Regions from separate parts of the Pseudaquabacterium inlustre genome, predicted to be linked through region 1. Evidence: riboswitches for the same ligand, from Rfam matches in the RefSeq annotation. Region 1 holds a riboswitch; the other holds the start of a gene.
The links. Region 1 has a riboswitch for glycine ahead of AACH10_RS15415 (D-amino acid dehydrogenase). Riboswitches for the same ligand answer to the same signal wherever they lie in the genome.

Region 1 (7,199 bases):
AGTGGCGCCCGGTGGCCGCGCTGTGGGCCTGCCTGCTGTTCGGCTTTCTGGACGCCGTGGCCATCCGCCTGCAGGGCGTGGCGCTGCCGGCGGCGCTGGGCGGCGGCCAGGTGCCGGTGCAGGCCATCCAGGCCCTGCCCTATGTGCTGACCGTGGTGCTGCTGGCCGGCTTCATCGGTCATGCGCGCGCGCCGGCGGCCTTGGGCACGCCCTATCTGAAAGAACGGTAATGTCCGCCCCCCGTCGCGTTGCGCCGGCCCCCCGCGGGGGCGCAAAGCCTGCTTGGGGCGGCCCGGCGCTGGCTTTGCCTCGCTTCGAGCACCACCTCGATGCTCTGCTGGCCGCCGCCCGCGCGGCCCGCCTGCGCGCCCACGCGCCGTACTCGCGCTTTCTGGTGGGCGCGGCGCTGCTGGACGAACACGGCCGCATTCACGCCGGCTGCAATGTCGAGAACGCGGCCTACCCGCAGGGCCAGTGCGCCGAGGCCACGGCCATCGGCACGCTGGTGCTGGCCGGCGGCACGCGCATCGTGGGCGCCGTGGTGGTGGGCGTGGCGGACGCGCCGGTCACCCCCTGCGGCGGCTGCCGCCAGCGCCTGCGCGAATTTGCCGCCGACGATTGCCCGGTGTGGGTGGCCGATCTGCATGCCGTGCGCGCACAATTCACATTAGGCCAGTTGCTGCCCGCCAGCTTCGGCCCTTCGCATCTCACGTTTCCCCCTGCCCCATGAACGATTCCCAACTGCTCGACCTGATCGGCCGCAGCGTCGAACGCATCCGCAGCGCCAGCGACGACACGCCCGAACTGGCCATCGTGCTGGGCTCGGGCTGGGACGGCATCGCCGGCCTGGTGATGGACCCGGTCGACATCCCCTATGCGCAGCTGCCGGCCTTTCCGGCGCTGGGTGTGGCCGGCCATGCCGGCACGCTGCGCCTGGGCCGCATCGCCAACCGCCCGGTGGCCCTGCTGCGCGGCCGCAAGCATGCCTATGAGACCGGCGATCCGGCCGGCATGAAGGGCGCCATCCGCACGCTGGCCGCGCTCGGCTGTGGCACGCTGGTGCTGACCAATGCCGCCGGCAGCCTCGATCCGGCCATGCCGCCGGGCTCGCTGATGCTGATCAGCGACCACCTGAACATCGTGCAACGCACGCCGCTGCACGGCGAGACCGACAACCAGCGCTTCGTCGACATGGTCAACGCCTACGACGCCGCGCTGCGCGACCAGGCCGCCGCCGCCGCCAGCGCCGCCGGCATCACGGTGCACGAGGGCGTCTACGCCTGGGTGCTGGGCCCGCAGTTCGAGACGCCGGCCGAGATCCGCATGCTGCGGCTGCTGGGCGCGCAGGCGGTGGGCATGAGCACCGTGCCCGAGACCATCCTGGCCCGCCATGCCGGCCTGAAGGTGCTGGGCCTGTCGATGCTGACCAACATGGGCGCCGGCATGGCCGACGAGAACCTCAGCCACGCCCACACGCTGAACACCGCCAGCGCCACGGCCGACCAGGCCGCCAAGCTGCTGGCGGCGGTGGTGCCGGCGTTGAAGGCCTGACGCCCCGGCCGCCCGGTCAGGCGGCGAACGAGAACGCCACCTCCGGCCGCAGGCCGCTGACGATGCGCGCAATGCTCTTGCCCGAGCCGCAGGCATGGGTCCAGCCCAGCGTGCCGTGGCCGGTGTTCATGAACAGGTTGGCGAGCTTGCTGCGGCCGATGATGGGCACGTTGCTGGGCGTGGCCGGGCGCAGGCCGGTCCAGAACTGGGCCTGCGTGGTGTCGCCGGCGCCGGGGAACACTTCTTCCACGCGGCGCACGATGGCCTCGCAGCGCACGCGGTTCAGGTCGCGGTCGTAGCCGTTGAGTTCGGCGGTGCCGGCGATGCGCAGGCGGTCGCCCAGGCGTGAGAAGACGAGCTTGTACTCGTCGTCGGTCAGCGACACCTGGTGCGCCATGGCCGCATCCTTCACCGGCATGGTCACCGAGTAGCCCTTGGCCGGGTAGATCGGCAGGCGGATGCCCAGCGGCGCAGCCAGCCGCGGGCTCAGCGAGCCCATGGCCAGCACATAGGCGTCGGCCTTCAGGCGCTGGAAGCGGCCCTCGGCATCGGTGGCCTCCACATGGTCGATCTGGCCGCCGGCCTGGCGCAGCGCGGTCACGGTGTGGCTCATGCGGAACTGCACGCCGGCCGCGGCGCAGCGCTTGGCGAGTTCCTGCACGAAGCGGTGGGCGTCACCCGATTCGTCCTCGGCCGTGTAGGTGGCGCCGGCCAGTTGCGGGCGGATGTGGCGCAGCGCCGGCTCGATGGCCACGGCCTCGTCGGCCGAGACCAGGCGGCGCTCGCAGCCCAGCGCCCGCATCTGCTCGGCCGGGGCCACGGCGGCCTCGAACTCGGCCGCCGAGGTGTAGAAGTGCAGGATGCCCTGGGTGCGCTGCTCGTACTGCAGGCCGATCTCCTGGCGCAGCTGCTGCAGCGTGGCGCGGCTGTAGGTGCCCAGGCGCACGATCTGCAGGATGTTGTGGCGCGTGCGGCCGGGCGTGCACTGGCGAAGGAACTCCAGGCCCCAGCGCCATTGCGCGGGGTCGGCGCGCAGGCGGAACAGCAGCGGCGCGTCCTCGCGGCCCAGCCACTTCAGCAGCTTGGCCGGCGCGCCGGGGTTGGCCCAGGGCTCGGCATGGCTCACCGACACCTGGCCGCCGTTGGCGAAGCTGGTCTCCGCGGCCGGGCTGGCCTGGCGGTCGATCACCGTCACGTCATGGCCCTGCTGGCGCAGGAACCAGGCCGAGGTCACGCCGAGCAGGCCGGCGCCGAGGACGATCACATGCATGGGAAGCACTCCACAAACGGGTGCCCGCGTCCGGCGCGATGGATGCCGGATCGGGCTTGCCGCTCCCCCTGTCCTCGGTACCTGAGAGATTCAGCGCCGCGCACCGTGCGCGGGCCTTGCTCCTTCGGTGCTTCACGCCGGGCGTGAAGGCTCTCCAGACGGCGATGGTGGTGTGCAGTACGGGACCTGAGCGTGCATGGGAGTTTGCGCCTTCGGTGGCCGACGCCGCCTGGGGCGGTGCCGGCACTCTCCTGCAGAAGCGAAAGGGTATCAGGGGGCCGGCGGAGCCTCCGTGTCCAGGGTCTTGGGGTCGGCGAGAAAGCGCTCGGCCAGCCGCACCCAGTAGGCGGCGCCGATGGCCAGGTTGTCGTCGTTGAAGTCGTAGCCGGGGTTGTGCACCATGCAGGCATGGGCCGGGGCATGGTCGCCCACCGCGGCGCCGTCGCCATTGCCGATCAGCAGGTAGCTGCCGGGCACGCGCTCGAGCATGAAGGCGAAGTCCTCGCTGCCGGTCAGCGGCGGGCCCTGCTCGGTCACGCGGCCGGCGCCCAGCAGTTCCAGGCCCACCTGGCGGGCGAAGGCGGTTTCGTCGGGCGTGTTCACCAGCACCGTGTAGCCGGGGCGCCAGTCGATCTGCGCCGTGCAGCCCAGGCTCTCGGCCTGGGCGCTGATCAGCGCCTTGATGCGCGCTTCCAGCGTGCGGCGCACGTCACGGTCGAGCGCGCGCACGCTGATCTCCAGCCGCGCGCTGGCCGGGATCACGTTGTTGGCCTGGCCGGCCTGCAGCGCACCCACGGTCACCACCGCCGTGTGCAGCGGGTCGATGTTGCGCGACACCACGGTCTGCAGCGCCATCACGATGCTGGCGGCCGCCACCACCGGGTCTTGCGCCAGGTGCGGCATGGCGCCGTGGCCGCCCACGCCGTGCAGCGTGACGGTGGCGTAGTCGGACGAGGCCATCGCCGCGCCCTCGCGGAACACCAGCCGACCCTGGGCGATGCCGGGCATGTTGTGCATCGCGAACACGGCGTCGCAGGGGTGCTGGTCGAACAGGCCGTCGGCCATCATGCACAGCGCGCCGCCCTGGCCTTCCTCGGCCGGCTGGAAGATCAGGTTCAGCGTGCCGCTGAACTGGCCGTGCGTCGCCAGGTGGCGCGCGGCGGCCAGCAGCATGGCGGTGTGGCCGTCGTGGCCGCAGGCATGCATCACGCCGGCATGGCAGCTGGCATGGGCGAAGGTGTTGGCCTCGGTGATCGGCAGCGCGTCCATGTCGGCGCGGATGCCCAGCCGCCGCGTGCCGCTGCCGCGCTGCAGCGTGCCCACCACGCCGGTGCCGCCCAGGCCGCGGTGCACCGTGTAACCCCAGGCCTGCAGGCGCTCGGCCACCAGCGCGCTGGTGCGGTGTTCGTCAAAGCCCAGCTCAGGGTGGCGGTGGATGTCGCGGCGCAGCGCCACGAACTCGGGCGCGGCGTCGCGCAGCGCATCCAGCGTGGCCAGCGAGGCCATCGGATCGGCACCGTTCAGGGCCAGCAAGGCCGGGCTGACGTGGTCGTTCATGGCTGTGGGCTCACTGCGGTTGCAGCTTGATCTGGCGAGCGAGGGCGCGGTACTTCGCCGTCTCGGTCTCGAAGAAGCGGGCCGATTCGGCCAGCGTCATCGGCCGCGAGGCCACCTGCGTCTGCGCCGCCAGCTGGCTGCGCACGCCGGCGTCCTGCAGCGTAGCGGCGATGTCCTTGTGCAGGCGCTGCACCACGTCTTCCGGCGTGTCCTTGCGCACCATGAAGCCGGTCCAGATCGTGAACGCGAAGTCCTTCAGCTGCCGGCTCTCGCTCAGCGTGGGCTGGTTCTTCATCAATTCCGAGCGCTGTGCGCCCAGCTGGCCGATGATCTTCAGCCGGCCCTGCTCGGCCATCGCGCCCATCGCGGCGCTGTACACCAGCACGGCAAAGTCGACCTGGCCGCCGGCCACGTCCTGCAGCAGCGGCGCGTTGCCCTTGTACGGCACATGCGCGGCCGGCATGCCGGTGCGGTGCTGCAGGTCTTCCACGATGAAGTGGTACAGCGAGCCGATGCCCACGCTGCCGTAGGTCAGCGGCTTGTCCTTGTTCTTCTTGCCCAGTTCGATCAGCTCGTCCACATTCGCCACCGGCAGGTCCTTGCGCACCAGCAGCACCATCACCGCATCGGCCACCGGGTGCACCAGGCGGAAGTCTTCGGCCTTGACCTTCACCGCGGCATTGGCCAGCGGCGCCAGGATCACCTCGTTGGGCGAGGCCTGGAAGATGTACTGGCCATCGGCCGGCGCGGCCAGCACCTTCTGTGCGCCCAGCGCGCCGCTCACGCCGCCCAGGTTCTCCACCAGCACCTGCTGGCCCAGCTGCTTGCCCAGCGGCTGGTTCAGCAGGCGGGCGATGGCGTCGCTGGGGCCGCCGGCGGGGTAGGGCACCATCAGGTTGACGGGCTTGCTGGGGTAGGCATCGGCGCCCAGCGCCAGGCCACAGGCCAGCAGCAGCGGGGCGAACAGGGCGGCACGGCGGGCAAGCAGGCGGGGGCGCATGGCGGAATCCTCGGCAAGGGGTGGGGACACAAAGATCGACGACGCCAGGCCATCGTAGGCAGCGCCATTTCGTGCGTCCAATGCATTGTTCTTTGCATTAGCATGAGCTCACTGCATGCATTGCGCCGAAGGTTGCCGATGACGCTGATCCAGCTGCGCCACTTCATCGCACTGGCCGAGCTGGGCTCGTTCAGCCGCGCGGCCGACGATGTGCACCTCACCCAGCCGGCGCTCAGCCGCAGCATCCGCGCGCTGGAGGACGAGCTGGGCCAGCCGCTGTTCGACCGCGTGGGCCGGCGCAACGAGCTCAGCGCCTTCGGCCGTGCGGTGCTGGTGCGTGCGCGTCAGATCGTGTTCGACGCCGACGAGCTGCGCGGCAGCGGCCCGCGCATGCGCCAGGGCCTGGCCGGCCGGCTGCGCGTGGGCCTGGGCTCGGGCCCCGGCGCGATGCTGATGACGCCGCTGCTGCTGCAGGTGGCCGGCCAGCCGCCGGGCCTGCAGGTGGAGGTGGCGCGCGGCGGCACCGAGCTGCTGGTGCAGGCGCTGCGCGCGCGGCAGCTGGATGCGCTGGTGATCGACGCGCGCTCGCTGGTGCCGGCGCCCGACCTGCACAGCGAGCCGGTGGGCGAGATGCGCGGCGCCTTCCTGGTGCGGCGCGGCCACCCGCTGGCGCGCAGCCGCCGCGCGCCGACGTTCGATCAGGTGGCGGCGCACGGCATCGCCTCCACGCCGCTCAGCGACGAGGTCGCGCGCATCCTGGTCGAGCGCTACGGCCCGCAGGCGCATCCGCAGCGCTGCGTCACGCTGCGCTGCGACGAGGTCGGCAGCCTGGCCGAGGCCGCGCGGCACAGCGACGTGGTGCTGCTGGCCATCCGCGCCGCGGCGCCCGATCTGGTGGAACTCACGCTGGCGCCGCCGCTGGACGCCACCGCGCGCTTCGCGCTGGTCACGCTGGCCGGGCGGGCCGAGGCGCCGGCGCTGGCCCTGGTGCGACAGCTGGCGCTGGCGCTGCTGCAGGATGCGGGTTGACGCCATGCCCCTATGGCATGCTCCATGCCTTCGTCCCGAGCCCGCCCCTGTGCCGTCGTCCATGCCCCTGCATCGCCGCTCCGTCCTGCTCACCCCGCTGGCGCTGGCCGCCGCCCTGCTGGCCGGCTGCGCCACCGCGCCCCAGCCCGACGCCACGCCGGCGCCGCGCGCGCCGCTCAAGCTCACCATCCTGCACACCAACGACCACCACGGCCGCTTCTGGCCGAATGCCGATGGCGAGTACGGCATGGCCGCGCGCAAGACGCTGATCGACCGCGTGCGCGCCGAGGTGGCGGCCGCTGGCGGCGAACTGCTGCTGCTGGACGGTGGCGACATCAACACCGGCGTGCCCGAGAGCGACCTGCAGGACGCCGAGCCCGACTTCCAGGGCATGAACCGCCTGGGCTACGATGCCTCGGCCGTGGGCAACCACGAGTTCGACAAGCCGCGCAGCGTGCTGCTGCGCCAGAAGGCCTGGGCCAACTTCCCGCTGCTGTCGGCCAACATTTACCAGGACGGCCAGCGCCTGTTCGAGCCCTACCGCATCTTCGAGCGGCGCGGCTACAAGATCGCCGTGATGGGCCTGACCACCAACGACACGGCCAAGATGGTGCTGCCCGACAACGTGCGCGGCACCGAGTTCCGCAAGCCCATCGACGAAGCCGCGAAGCTGGTGCCCGAGCTGCGCGCCAAGGCCGACATGGTGATCGCCGCCACCCACATGGGCCACTACCCCGATGGCAACCGCGGCGTCAACGCGCCGGGCGACGTGGAGATGGCGCGTGCCGTCAA
Region 2 (7,199 bases), on a different contig from region 1:
CACTCGTGCGCCACGCCGCCGCCCTTGAGCGCCGGCACGTTGCTGGAGTAGTGGATGTCGTAGTGCCCGGCCAGGCGGGCGGCCACGTAGTTGGCCGACAGCACGGCGTTCTCGGTGGCGGCGGTCAGGCCGTCGGCGCCCATCATGCGGATGTACATCCAGCTGATCGGCAGCACGGCGGCATTGCCCAGCGGCGCGGCGCTGACCGCGCCGGTGGACTGCTCGCCACCGATGCCGCCGGTCTTGTGGGCCGGCAGGAAGGGCACCAGGTCGTCGACCACGCACACCGGGCCCACGCCCGGGCCGCCACCGCCGTGCGGGATGCAGAAGGTCTTGTGCAGGTTCAGGTGGCTGACATCGCCGCCGAACTCGCCCGGCGCGGCCAGGCCCACCAGCGCGTTCATGTTGGCGCCGTCCACGTACACGCGCCCGCCATGGCGGCGCACCGTGGCGCACAGGGCCTTCACCTCGGCGTCGTACACGCCGTAGGTGCTGGGGTAGGTGATCATCATCGCGGCCAGCTTGTCGGCGTGCTGGGCGCACTTGGCTTCCAGGTCGGCCAGGTCCACCGCGCCGTTGGCATCGCACTTCACCACCACCACCTGCATGCCCACCATCTGGGCCGAGGCCGGGTTGGTGCCGTGCGCCGATTCGGGGATCAGGCAGATGGTGCGCTGGTGCTCGCCGCGGCTTTGGTGCCAGGCGCGGATCACCAGCAGGCCGGCGTATTCGCCCTGCGAGCCAGCATTGGGCTGCAGGCTGATGCCGGCATAGCCGGTGGCCTCGCTGAGCCAGCCGCACAGCTGGGCGTTCAGCTCGGCATAGCCGGCCAGCTGCTCGGCCGGGGCGAAGGGGTGCACGTTCGCGAATTCCGGCCAGGTGATGGGGATCATCTCGCTGGTGGCGTTGAGCTTCATCGTGCACGAGCCCAGCGGGATCATGCTGCGGTCCAGCGCCAGATCCTTGTCGGCCAGCTTGCGCAGGTAGCGCAGCATCTCGGTCTCGCTGTGGTGCGTGTTGAACACCGGGTGCGTCAGGTAGGCCGTGGTGCGGCGCAGCGCGTCGGGGATCAGGTCGGGCGCGGCGGCCAGCGCATCGACGCTGGGCAGGGTGCGCGCGTCGTCGCTGAAGATGCGCCACAGCAGCGCCAGGTCGTCGCGGGTGGTGGTCTCGTCCAGCGTGACGGCGATGTACTCGCCCCAGCAGCGGCGCAGGTTGGCGCCCAGGCTCACGGCGCGGGCCATCAGGCGGTCGGTGTCGGCGCCGGTGCGCAGGCAGATCGTGTCGAAGGCGCCGGCGTTCAGGTGGTGGGTCTGGCCCAGGTCCACGCCCAGCTCGCGCAGGCCGGCGACGAAGATGCCCAGGTAGCGCGCCACGCGCTGGGCGATGCGCTTCAGGCCCTCGGGGCCGTGGTACACGGCATACATGCTGGCCACCACGGCCGGCAGCACCTGGGCGGTGCAGATGTTGCTGGTGGCCTTCTCGCGGCGGATGTGCTGCTCGCGCGTCTGCAGCGCCAGGCGCATGGCCGGCGCGCCGTGGCTGTCCACGCTCACGCCCACCAGGCGGCCGGGCATGGCGCGCTTGAAGTCGTCACGGCAGGCCATGTAGGCGGCGTGCGGGCCGCCGGCACCCATCGGCATGCCGAAGCGCTGGGTGCTGCCCACGGCGATGTCGGCGCCCATCTCGGCGGGCGTCTTCAGCACCGTCAGCGCCAGCAGGTCGGCCACCAGGATGAAGGCGGCCTGCTTGCCGTGCACGGTGGCCGCGTCAGCGCTCCAGTCATGCAGCCAGCCGCTGCTGGCCGGGTACTGCGCGATGGCGGCGAAGTAGTCGTCGCCCGCCAGCGCGGTGGCCCAGGCCTCGGCCGAGTCGGCCTGCTTCAGCGTCAGGCCCAGCGGCTCGGCGCGGGTGGCCAGCACCTCCAGGATCTGCGGATGCATGTCGCCCGAGACGACCAGGGTGTTGCCCTTGGCGCGCACGCTGCGCTTGGCCAGGGTCATGGCCTCGGCGGCTGCGGTGGCCTCGTCCAGCATCGAGGCGTTGGCGATCGCCAGACCGGTGAGGTCGGTGATCAGGGTCTGGAAGTTCAGCAGCGCCTCCAGCCGGCCCTGCGAGATCTCGGCCTGGTAGGGCGTGTAGGCGGTGTACCAGGCCGGGTTCTCGAGGATGTTGCGCAGGATGACGCCCGGCGTGTGCGTGCCGTGGTAGCCGCAGCCGATGAAGCTCTTGAGCACCCGGTTCTTGGCGGCGATGGCGCGCAACTCGGCCAGGGCCTGGGCCTCGGTGGCCGGGGCCGGCAGGTCCATCGGCCGGCTGCGGGCGATGGCGGCGGGCATCACCGCGTCGATCAGCGCGCGGCGGGAGGCGGCGCCGATGGTGCTGAGCATCTGGGCCTGTTCGTCGGCGTCGGGGCCGATGTGGCGGGCGGTGAACTCGGCGGCGTTCTCGAGTTCGGCGAGGCTGGGCAGGGCGGGGGTCATCGGATCACCTCGGGGCGGGCAGGGCGGTCGGGCAGGGCGGTCAGACAGGCGGTCGGGCCGGCGTTCAGGCATGCGGCGGCGCGGCTCGGCGCGCATCCGGTCGGAACGGCGCCGTTCACGGCTTCGGCAGGGTGGGGCGGCGCCGCGGGCGGATGCGGCGCCGCGGGCTTCACAGCGTCTTGAGCAGCGCGTCGTAGGCCGGCGCGTCCATCAGTTCGTCGAACTGGGCCATGTTGCCCACGCGCACCTTGAAGAACCAGCCTTCGCCCAGCGGGTCGCGGTTGGCCAGGGCCGGGTCGGCGCGCAGCGCCTCGTTGACCTCGACCACCTCGCCGTCCACCGGCATGTAGATGTCGGCCGCGGCCTTCACCGACTCGACCACGCCCGACACCTCGCCGCGGTTGTAGCTGCGGCCCACCTCGGGCAGATCGACGAAGACCACGTCGCCCAGCGCATCCTGCGCATGCAGCGTGATGCCGACGACGGCGGCCTCATGGTCCTCGATGTTGATCCATTCGTGCTCGGGGGTGAACTTGGTGGTCATGTGCGCGCTCTCGTGGGGCGGTGGGTGGAACGAAGAAAGGGGAAAACGGACGACGCGGCTCAGCCGCGGTGGTAGCGGTGCGGCGCGAAGGGCATGGGCGACACGCGCATCGGCAGGCGCTTGCCGCGCACCTCGGCATACACCTCGTGGTGCAGCGCGCCGTGGTTGGCGGCCAGGTAGCCCATGGCCACCGGCTGGCCCACGGTGGGGCCCAGCGTGCCGCTGGTCACGCGGCCCAGCGGGCGGCCATCGGCATCGACCAGCGGCGCGCCTTCGCGCACCGGCACGCGCTCCAGGCCCACCAGGCCCACACGGCGCACGCCCGGCGGGGTGCTGAACTGCGGGCCGATCACGTCGGCACCGGGGTAGCCGCCTTCGCGCTCGCCACCGGGGCGGCGCACCTTCTGGATGGCCCAGTTCAGGCCGGCCTCGATCGGTGTGGTGCGGGTGTCGATGTCGTGGCCGTACAGGCACAGGCCGGCCTCCAGGCGCAGCGTGTCGCGCGCGCCCAGGCCGGCGGGCTTGACCTCGGGCAGGCTCAGCAGCGCACGGGCCAGGGCTTCGGCCTGGTCGGCCGGCACGCTGATCTCGAAGCCATCCTCGCCGGTGTAGCCCGAGCGGGTGACGAAACAGTCGGCGCCGGCCAGCGTGAAGTCGCCGCCGGTCATGAAGGTCAGCGCGGTCACGCCCTCGTTCAGCCAGCGCAGCGCGCTCACCGCCTGCGGGCCCTGCAGCGCCAGCAGCGCGCGGTCGGGCAGCGGCACCACGGTGCAGCGGTGGCCGATGTGGGTGATCAGGTGGCGCGTGTCGGCGTCCTTGCACGCGGCGTTGACCACCAGGAACAGGTGGTCGGCACGGCGCGTGACCATCAGGTCGTCGAGCAGGCCGCCGGCGGCATTGGTGAAGAAGGCGTAGCGCTGCTTGCCCGGCGCCAGGCCGACGATGTCCTGCGGCACCAGGCTTTCGAGTGCGGTGGCCGCCTCGTCGCCCAGCAGCTTGAGCTGGCCCATGTGCGAGACGTCGAACAGCGCCGCGCCTTCGCGGCACTGGCGGTGCTCGGCCAGGATGCCGGCGGGGTATTGCACCGGCATGGCATAGCCGGCAAAGGGCACCATCTTGGCGCCGAGTTCCAGGTGCAGCGCGTGCAGCGGGGTGGTCAGCAGGTCGGCGGCGGGAGCGGACATCGCGCAAATCCTTTGGCGGCGAGGGGTTCAGGCACCCATCCGGCCACACCGGATGGGAAAGACCCCTCGCTGTCCGCTTTACCTGAGAGATTGGCAGCCGCGTGGTATGCGCCGACCGCTTGCCCCTTCGGTGGACGTGCTGCGACGCGCTGGGCGTCGGCCCGCCTCTCTCCAGTGAGGAACGCCCCGCTTTCGCAGCGCGCCTGCCAGTCCTTTTGCCTGAGCGTTCGAGGGGGTGCCTCTGCGCCTTCGGCGGCCCCTGGTGGGGCTCTCTCCTGGCAGGCGCGCAGTGTAATGCACTGCGCCGCCCATGGCGCACCCATGGCGCAGCGTTGCCGCCGCGGCGCCCACCCGCTTCGGCGTCCCCCGGACATGGGGCGTGCGGCCACCGCACCGGGTCGGGACCGGTGCAAAGCGGCGATGATGTCGGCCGTTCCTGCCGCGAGCTGTATTGCGCCCATGCCGGCCCCGCCCCCCGCTGTCCGTTCCACCGTCGCCGGCGCCGCCGTGCAGGCCGAGCCCGGCGTGCGCCCGGCGCTGGCCGCGCTGTGGCGCAGCGTGGGCCGGACGCGCGGCGTGGTGGTGGCCAGCGCGCTGAGCCTGCTGGCCCTGGGGCTGGCATTGCTGGCGGCGCGTGCGCTGCCATTGGACGCCTGGCTCGACCACCGCCAGGACCTGCAGGCCGCCTGGCTGGCCCCCGCGGCTCCGGCCGACGCCGCGCGGGTGGTGGATGTGGACGAGGACAGCGTGCGCCGCATGGGCGCCTGGCCGTTGCGCCGCGATGCCTATGTGCCGGCCGGCCGCTGGTTGCTGGCACACGGCGCCCGTGGCGTGGCCTTCGGGCTGATGCTGGTGGATGCCAAGGACGGCGACGCGGCGTTCGCCGAGTGGGTGGCCAGCGCGCCGGCGCCGGTGCTGCTGGCCGCGCGCAGCGTGGCGGGCGAGGGCGACGCGGCCGCCGGCATGCTGCTGGCGCCGCCCGGCTGCGTGCCGGCGCCGGTGGCGGGCTGGCAACTGCCGCACTGGGCTGCTGGCGGCGCAGCGGCGGGCGCCCTGGCACGGGTGGGGGCCCTGTCGGTGCCGGTGGATGCCGACGGCGTGCTGCGCCATGTGCCGCTGTGGCAGCAGGCGGGCGACCTGGCGCTGCCCTTGCTGCCGATGGCGGTGTGGCAGGCCCTGCATCCCGGCCAGGCCCAGGCCATGCGCTGCGTGCGCCGCGATGACCAGGTGCTGGTGCAGACCCCCGCCGGGCCGCTGTGGACGCTGGACGCCGAGCAGCGCCTGCGGCCCTGGCTGGCCCGGCCCGACAGCGTGCCGGCGCCGCTGGCGCTGTGGCGCGTGGATGCCGCGGCGCGGGGGCTGCTGCCCGACGACGAGGCGCAGGCGCTGGCGGCCGCGGTGCGTGGCCGTGTGGTGTTCATCGGCGCCAGCGCCGCCCTGGGGGGCGAGGTGCTCACGGCGCAAGGGCTGCGCAGCGCCACGCAGGCGCTGGCCGCGCTGCACGACGCGATCGACAACAACCGCCTGCTGGCGGCGCCGCGCCCGGCGGTCGACGCGGCCCTGCTGGCGCTGGGCCTGCTGCCCTGGCTGGTGTGGGCGCTGCAGGGCTGGCGCCAGTCGCCGCCACGGGCCTGGCCGGTGCTGCTGGCGGCCGCCGCCGGCGGGGTGCTGCTGCTGGTCATCGACACCGGGCTGGTGGTCTGGCGCGGCCAGCTCAGCCACATCGGGGCACCGCTGGCCCTGCTGCTGGCCATCGGCGGCCTGGCGGTGTGGCACGCGCAGCGGCATGCCGCCCGCGAGACCCGCCGGCTGCGCCTGCAGCACGCCGCGCTGGAGGCGGCCAACCAGGTCAAGAGCGACTTCCTGGCGCACCTGAGCCACGAGATCCGCACGCCGCTGAACGCGCTGCTGGGCGCGGCCGAGATGCTGTCGCAGACCCGGCTGGATGCGCAGCAGAAGCGCCATGTCGCGCTGTTCGGCAATGCCGGGCAGGACCTGCTGCACATGCTCAACGACCTGCTGGACCTGTCCAAGAGCGAGGCCGGTCTGCTGACGCTGACGCGCCACCCGTTCTCGCTGCCGCGCCTGGTGGCGCAGCAGGTGGCGCTGTTCGAGGCGCGCGCGCAGCAAAAGGGCCTGGCCCTCGACGTGGAGACCGATCCCGACCTGCCCGAAACCGTGGTGGGCGACGCCATGCGCGTGGGCCAGGTGCTGCGCAACCTGCTGGGCAACGCGGTGAAGTTCACGCCGGCGGGCACGGTGACGCTGCTGGTCGGCTTCGGCCGCAACCGCCAGCATGTGCGCTTCGAGGTGCGCGACACCGGCGTGGGCATCCCGGCCGACCGGCTGCAGCGCATCTTCCTGCCCTATGTGCAGGCCGATCCGCAGGCCGCGCAAAGCCTGGGCGGCACCGGCCTGGGCCTGGCCATCTGCAAGCGCATGGCCGAGGCCATGGACGGTGAGATCGGGGTCGTCAGCCGCGAGGGCATGGGCTCGTGCTTCCATGTCGAGCTGCCGCTGCCGGCCACTGCCGCGGCACCTGAAGGGCCGGTGACGCTGCCGCACGGCGTGCCGCCGTCGGTGGTGCCTGCCGGCGCGGTGGCGCGGGCCGGGCGCAGCGTGGTGCCGGTGCTGGCCGCCGACGACAGCCCGCACAACCTGATGCTGCTGCAGGCCTTTGCCGAGGGCACCGGCTACCGCATCGACGGTGTGCACGATGGCGGCAGCGCGGTGCGCCGTTTCGAGGCCGAGGCGTACCGCATCGTGCTGCTCGACCTGAACATGCCGGCGCTGTCGGGCCTGGACGCGGTGCGCGCGATGCGCGCCGTGGAGCGCCGGCGCCACCGCAAGCCGGCGCTCATCGTCGCGGTCAGCGGCCAGGCCGACGCGGCTGATCTGGCCGCCGCGCGCGAGGCCGGCTTCGACGCGCACTTGGCCAAGCCTTATTCGCGCGCCCAGTTGCTGGGCCTGATGGCGCGCACCCGCACC

Region 2: it holds a riboswitch for glycine, as region 1 does, so the genes downstream of both, gcvT (glycine cleavage system aminomethyltransferase GcvT) here and AACH10_RS15415 (D-amino acid dehydrogenase) in region 1, are expected to answer to the same signal.

What each region holds. Positions count from the first base shown of each region.
Region 1 is NZ_JBBUTH010000008.1:183,323-190,521, reverse strand. Features, by position in the region: gene AACH10_RS15430 (ABC transporter permease) at 1-230, shown strand, start outside; gene AACH10_RS15425 (cytidine deaminase) at 305-730, shown strand; gene AACH10_RS15420 (purine-nucleoside phosphorylase) at 727-1,551, shown strand; gene AACH10_RS15415 (D-amino acid dehydrogenase) at 1,568-2,821, opposite strand; glycine riboswitch at 2,880-2,989, opposite strand; gene AACH10_RS15410 (M20 aminoacylase family protein) at 3,092-4,327, opposite strand; gene AACH10_RS15405 (tripartite tricarboxylate transporter substrate binding protein) at 4,389-5,378, opposite strand; gene AACH10_RS15400 (LysR family transcriptional regulator) at 5,517-6,407, shown strand; gene ushA (bifunctional UDP-sugar hydrolase/5'-nucleotidase UshA) at 6,469-7,199, shown strand, end outside.
Region 2 is NZ_JBBUTH010000004.1:530,164-537,362, forward strand. Features, by position in the region: gene gcvP (aminomethyl-transferring glycine dehydrogenase) at 1-2,483, opposite strand, end outside; gene gcvH (glycine cleavage system protein GcvH) at 2,653-3,027, opposite strand; gene gcvT (glycine cleavage system aminomethyltransferase GcvT) at 3,087-4,211, opposite strand; glycine riboswitch at 4,271-4,396, opposite strand; glycine riboswitch at 4,409-4,499, opposite strand; gene AACH10_RS10385 (hybrid sensor histidine kinase/response regulator) at 4,671-7,199, shown strand, end outside.